2 regions of the Exiguobacterium sp. s194 genome follow, and region 1 is predicted to be linked to the other one. Evidence: riboswitches for the same ligand, from Rfam matches in the RefSeq annotation. Region 1 holds a riboswitch; the other holds the start of a gene.
What was found. A riboswitch is a leader RNA that binds a small molecule or an ion and turns the genes downstream of it on or off. The one in region 1 is predicted to bind FMN.

Region 1 (3,413 bases):
TTTTTTTGTAGATGAATGAATAGCAAAACCCGACCGTATCGGCGGTCGGGTTCTACAGTCCGTGACGAGTCACGTCCACTTCTTGAAGTTTCGGCCAAGTGGCTTGCCAATTCTTATTTTGGATCCGCGCTTGATAAATGTGGTGATGCGGGGATCCGTCTGCAAATGCTGGGGTCGGTCGCAATTTCAGTCCAATGATGTCGTCAATGCCGTAAGGGGCAGCCAACTTCAACCGTCCGCTGTTGTCGAGGCTGACACCGATGGCCGTGACGGTCTCGGGGAAGTGGGTCAAGGCGTCGGTCGCAGACTGATAGGGTGGCAATTGATTGACCAGGTGCATGCGGGCTTGGTTTTTGACCGACCAAGGGACGTTTGGTAACAGAGCGTATAGTTGTGCCTCATACTCTTTTTCGATTGCTTCGTCGTTGTGAGATTGGTCAAAGTAGATGACGTCGACATCTTCGGTCGGCGTCGGTACTGGATAGCCGTGCACGTCATCCCATATCTTCGCCCGTACGTATCCGGCACAGATCCACCAGTCGGGTAAATTGAGCGAAGCGACGGTCGTCAATAGACGCATCAATTCATCATCATTTTCTAAAAAAAGGGTCACCTCTTCAGTCGTGTTCAATCCATCTTCTCCAATCCTCTCCTAAGCATAACGTATCCAAATAAAAAGCACCTCGATCGAAATCGAGGTGCATGTCAGTTACGCTTGAAGTTGCATCCGCTGGCGTTCGATCCACGGCTTCAACTTGAGGAAGAGTGGGACGAACAAGGCGCTGATCAACAACGCTTTAATAAGGTTGAACGGCAAGATGCCATAGAGGACGAGGTCCGTTTTGACTGCCGGTTGCGCCATCTCGGTCATGCCGAAGAAGAACGCGTATGCTGGTAAGATGAGCAAATAGTTCAAAATCGCCAAGCTGAGTGCCATCGTGATTGTGCCGGCCACGAGGCCTGAAGCGAGCGCTTTATTCGTTTTACGTTTATGGTAGAACCATGCGACCGGATACATGAAAGCGACACCTGCAAAGAAGTTTGCGACTTCACCGACCGGAACGCCGCCACCGTTAAAGACATAGTAGAGGACGTTTTTTAGAGCGACGACCACGACGCCTGCGAGTGGGGAGAACACGATTCCGGCGACGAGCGCGGGAATGTCACTAAAGTCCACTTTTAGGAATGGTGGTAGGAATGGCAGCGGGAAGTTAAAGAGCATGAGGACAAAAGAAATGGCCCCGAGCATCGATAGCGTCACCAGTGTTGTCAATCGTTTGTTGCGCGTTGTTTTCATCAAAATCTCTCCTTTTGTCGCTCCTTGATGAATGGCACCCGTCGCATAGAAAAACCCGATTGTATCAAACAATCGGGAGAGTTTACGCGCATACGAAATAGATGTTCTCATCGGTGTTTAGACCACACCAAAGAAAACATCCGGATATCGGTCGGATGCCGCCATCTTCTCCCATCCAGACTATACTGTCGGCTTTCGAATCTCACGAAATCAGCAAGCAACGCCTTGCTCGCTCACGGGCTGAGAAGATCATGTCTTCAATACCGCCGGTCGGGAATTTCACCCTGCCCCGAAGATGGAACGATTTAATTTTTTTTGTTACAGTTTAGTTATACAAGATATTTCACAAAATCTCAAGTCAGTTGACTTGAAGTTAAGATAATGAAGGAGGAGTTCAGATGATTCATTTGACAGAGTCAGCTGCATTACAAGTCATCGATATGATGAAACAGACAGAACACCCCGAAAATCAGTACTTGCGCATCAAGGTACAAGGTGGGGGATGCACCGGCCTCTCGTACGGGATGGGGTTTGATGAAGACAAGACGGATCGAGATATCCAGTTCGACCATCACGGCGTCCGTGTCATCGTCGCTGAAGCCGATCATGGCGTCGTCGATGGCCTCGAGATTGACTATAAGCAGTCGATGCTCGGTGGCGGGTTTACGATTAAAAACCCGAACGCCATCGCCACGTGCGGATGCGGTTCGAGTTTCCGGACGGCGTCGAACGCCGGGACACCTGGAGATTGCTAAACGAAAGGCCAATCATATGGACGATTGGCCTTTTTTTGGTTCAGTCGTTTTCTTCCATCAAAATCAAGCGAATCACTTTTGACGTCGCATCCAATTCGATGTGATGTTGCCAAGGGCGGAACGCCGTGATTTTACACGTGTCGGTCGTGATTTGGAATGAACAGACGCTCTCTTCTTCTTGGTCAAGGACCGAGTAGCGGCTGAAATCCGATAAACTTTGGTAGATGGCGTATTGCTTCGGTAACTCACACGTCCATCCTTTTTCTAACATGATTTGATGCATGGGCCTCGCCTCTTTCTTTTCTATATATATAAGAATAACAAAAAAATTCAAGGAAGTGGAAGATTAGGCGAGAGGATGCAAGGGAAAATGAAAAGAGATGTCATTTTTATGTAGGAGGGGTAGGGACGATGAGAAAAGTATTGATATTCGGCGGGTCACGTTATTTCGGAAAGCGATTGGCACTTCGGTTGGCGGAAGCTGGGGATGATGTGACGATTGTGACGCGAGGACAACTCCAAGTGCCCGAGGCGGAAGGAATCCGTTCGATCAAAGGAGACCGACAATCGGTGGCGACGATGAAAGACTTGTCGCGCGATCATTATGATGTCGTCTATGACAATATTTGTTTTAACCCATATCAAGCGAAAATCGCCTCGGACGCCTTCATGGACCAAGTCGGCAAATATGTGCTCACGTCGACGATGTCCGTCTATGCACCGGGTGCCGATTTGAAAGAAAGTGACTTCAATCCGCTCCACCACGACTATCATCTCGAATCCGAACATGACTATGGTAAAGGGAAGCGGGAAGCCGAGTCCTACTTCTTCCATCGCGCCTCATTCCCGGTCGCGACCGTCCGTTTGCCAATCGTCTTGGGCCCGGACGACTATACGGACCGTCTCAAGTTTTATATCGATGCTGTCCGTCGAGAAGAGCCGGTCGTCCTGCATCATCCCGAAGCGAAGATGGGCTTTATCTCAAGTTTTGAGGCAGCGGCCTTTTTAGAATGGGTCGGTCGGGCCAACGTGTCCGGACCGTTCAATGCGGCGAGTGAAGGGATCATCTCACTTGGGGCGCTCATGGAACGGATTGGCCATCACTTAAATAAACCCGTCCAAATCATCAAAGACGGCGAGTCGTCGCCGTACGATACGGACGTCGACTATTACATGTCAATCGCCGAGGCGAAAAAGGCAGGTTTTGTCTTTACCCAACTCGATGACTGGGTCGACCGGGTCATCCTCCAAACAATCCGAAAATGAAAATGGCCCTCATCATCGCGATGAGGGCCACATCTTTATTTCCCGGCGAATACCGAAGTCGAATGTTGCGGGTGACGCGCTGTCGGGTCGACGAG
Region 2 (3,413 bases), 220 kb from region 1:
CCGCCTTTCCATACCCTTGTGACGCCAGCGATTCGAGCGTCATCGGTTTTTGACTTACGAGTTTTTCCATATACTTAGCCAACATGTCACATTCCAAATTGACCGCATCCCCAGCCTGTTTCATCCCGAGCACTGTCTCACTGTACGTGTGCGGGATGAGCGACAACGTGAAGCCGCGTTCCGTCACATCAAACACCGTCAAGCTCGTCCCGTCGACCGAAATCGAACCTTTCGGGACGATATAACGGAGGAGAGATGGCTCACAGCTGATGTCGACATAGACCGCGTTCGCGAGCGATTGTTTTTTGACGATGCGCCCGACCCCGTCGACGTGACCCGATACGAAGTGACCACCGAAGCGTCCGTTCGCGGGCATAGCCCGCTCCAAGTTAACGTTCGTGCCGGGGCGGACCCCGTCGAGACTCGACGCCTTCAGCGTTTCCGGCATGACATCGACCGAGAAGCTGTCACGATCGAACGTCGTCACGGTGAGACAGGTGCCGTTGACGGAGATACTGTCACCGAGCTTCACGTCCTCGAGGACGATTTTTCCGGCGAGCGTGAGCCGGAGGGACGGACCGTTGCGTTTCACTGCCTTGACACTACCGATTTCTTCAACGATTCCCGTGAACATCGGACTCCCCCTCTCGCATGATGAGTTTGATGTCGGCGCCGACCGTCTCGATCGATTGCACGTCATACCGATTGATTGCATCGAGCGGACCGTCATGATGCGAACGGTAAAATCCGCCCTTGCCGCCGAACACGCGCGGTGACTGGTACATGACCCACTCGTCGACGAACCGTCCGTCCAAGAGTGATGTGACGAGCGTCGGTCCCGCTTCGACGAGCAGGCGACCGATGCCGCGTGCGTAGACGTCTTGCAGCACAGCGTCGAGCGACGTGTACGCCGCGAGTTCGACGCCGCGCTCGATGAACGCGTCCCGCTTCGTTTGATCGTCGGACGTCGTGTAGAGTAGCACCGGCACATCGTTCGCCGTCCGGACGAGCTGACTTGACAGCGGCGTGCGTAACTCTCGGTCTAGCACGACCCGGAGCGGTTCCGTCGTCTCGCGGTCGAGCCGGACGGTGAGGGCCGGGTCATCAGCGAGGACAGTGCCGACACCGGTCAAAATCGCATCGACCGACGCCCGCAGTTCATGGACGTCCCGTCTCGCTTCGGTTCCGGTCACCCACTTGCTGTCACCGGTATCGAGGGCGACTTTGCCGTCAAGGCTCGTCGCCGTCTTTAAGATGACATACGGCCGTTTCGTCTCGAGCGAGCGCAAGAACGCCACGTTGAGCGTTCGTGCCTCACTCTCGAGCAGTCCGACCTCGACATCAATCCCGGCCGCTTTCAATCGAGCGATGCCTTGCCCTGACACGAGCGGATTCGGGTCGCTCATCGCGATGACGACCCGTTTGATGCCCGACTCTACGACTAAATCGGCACACGGCGGTGTCTTGCCATAATGCGAGCACGGTTCGAGCGTGACATACATCGTGGCGCCATAGGCGGCAGCACCGGCCATGCGGATGGCGTGCACTTCGGCGTGCGCTTCCCCCGCCTTCAAGTGGGCGCCGAACCCGACGACCCGACCGTCCTTGACGACGACGGCCCCGACGCGCGGATTGACGCCGGTCGAAGAGGCGGATTTGGCCAATTGGATGGCTTGTTGCATGTACTGTTGCATAATCTCCCTCCTTGTTTCGTACAAACAAAAAGACCTCAAGGAATGATCCTCAAGGTCTCGGTGGGAGTCGTCCGTCGTCATTTGGGCAAGCCAAATAAGCGTTTTCTTTACAGAAAAACGTACGACGAACTACAGGTCGCGTGGACCTGTCATGTTTCCTTCTCCCATCCAGACTATACTGTCGGCTCTAGAATCGCACTAGATCCACCGTTCGCACACGTGCGACCGGGTCACGGACTTAAGGCTCGCGCCCATCACCGCCGGTTGGGACTTTCACCCGACCCCGAAGGAATATTTGTTTGTACGTCTCCACTTTAGCGCAAAAATAAATGGATGGCAAAACGAAATGCGCAAAAAAAGCGCCGCTCGTGTGAGCAACGCTTTGTAAATCAAGCCAAGAATAAAACGACGAGGAGTCCGACAACCCAGCAATAGAAGGAGAAGTATTTGAGCTCGCCTTTCGCCATGATGTGCTGGAACCATTTGAGCGAGATGGCCGTGAGCGCATACGAGGCGATGAACGCCAAGATGAGCGGTCCGAACAAATCACGTGTTTCTGGATTCGTGAACAACTCCGGTCCCTCTAAAATCGTCACCCCGAGACTGATCGGGATGAACAGGAAGAACGAGAAGCGAAGCGCCGACTCTTGTTTGATGCCGAGCAACATCGCCATGACGATTGTCGCCCCGGAGCGACTGATCCCTGGGATGAGCGCGACCGCTTGAGCGAGACCGATTAAGATGGCGTCGCGGAGCGTGATGCCGCCGTCTCCTTTATTCCCTCGCATATTCCGGATGAACCAGAGCGCGACCCCGGTCAGGATAAGCGTATAACCGACCGTGGCGACGCCGCTGAGCTTCTCGCCAATCCAATCGCCGAACAGGACGCCGAGCACACCGGCTGGGACCGTGGCGACGAGCAAGAGACCAATGAACTTGACGTCGACCATCGTCTCGTCACTGCGGTCCTTTTTAAACAAGAACGTCCACAGACTGACGACGAGACGGACGACGTCCTGCCGATAAATCGTTAACACGGCGAGCAACGAGGCAAAGTTCACGAAAATCTCGAAGGAGAGCCCCGGTAACTCGATATCAAACAGCTCTTGGAAGATGACCAAGTGACCGCTTGATGAGATTGGAATCGGCTCGGTGAACCCTTGAATCAAGCCGAGTAGGAGATAAAATAACCATATTGTCATATCGTAACATCCTCTTTTCTTATTTACATCAATTCCATTATTTTAGCAGACCGTTCGTTTCACTGACCACCCTTTCAAAAAAAAATCGTTATTTTCAAAACTTTCATTTGATTAGTCTGAAAATTAAATTTATTATAGAAGAGTACTCAACTGGTGCGACGGTGATGACCCCATTGGCCAGTTGGGTACTTTTTCGTACAGATTATTACATATTAGCCACGATAAAACTTTTTGTTTACAATTGAACCCATTTAATATTAAATTTGTAATAGAACTGTTACCATTTTTTCAAAGTATAAACAGGACTTTAGACCTACCCGTTCATAAAATCGGTTTAAAAAAACTTGAACAATGCACTTATAAATTGTAAAAACTGGCCGATAGTATGATTGTAGAAGCAACTTCGTCATCTTTGTCGGTTCAGATATGAGTCCATGGAAGGAGGAACCATCATTGAGTCAAACGCTATCCACTAAATCCCACCACTTGTCCACCGAACAGCAGAGGATGATTCACT

Region 2: another riboswitch for FMN. It lies ahead of ribD (bifunctional diaminohydroxyphosphoribosylaminopyrimidine deaminase/5-amino-6-(5-phosphoribosylamino)uracil reductase RibD); the one in region 1 lies ahead of KNP85_RS03605 (ECF transporter S component).

What each region holds. Positions count from the first base shown of each region.
Region 1 is NZ_JACSLT010000002.1:332,234-335,646, forward strand. It holds gene KNP85_RS03600 (nucleotidyltransferase family protein) at 53-631, opposite strand; gene KNP85_RS03605 (ECF transporter S component) at 710-1,297, opposite strand; FMN riboswitch at 1,457-1,598, opposite strand; gene KNP85_RS03610 (HesB/IscA family protein) at 1,696-2,052, shown strand; gene KNP85_RS03615 (hypothetical protein) at 2,093-2,335, opposite strand; gene KNP85_RS03620 (Rossmann-fold NAD(P)-binding domain-containing protein) at 2,464-3,318, shown strand; gene KNP85_RS03625 (NAD(P)/FAD-dependent oxidoreductase) at 3,354-3,413, opposite strand, start outside.
Region 2 is NZ_JACSLT010000002.1:111,224-114,636, reverse strand. It holds gene ribE (riboflavin synthase) at 1-634, opposite strand, end outside; gene ribD (bifunctional diaminohydroxyphosphoribosylaminopyrimidine deaminase/5-amino-6-(5-phosphoribosylamino)uracil reductase RibD) at 615-1,694, opposite strand; FMN riboswitch at 1,847-1,989, opposite strand; gene KNP85_RS02450 (undecaprenyl-diphosphate phosphatase) at 2,084-2,896, opposite strand; gene KNP85_RS02445 (homing endonuclease associated repeat-containing protein) at 3,350-3,413, shown strand, end outside.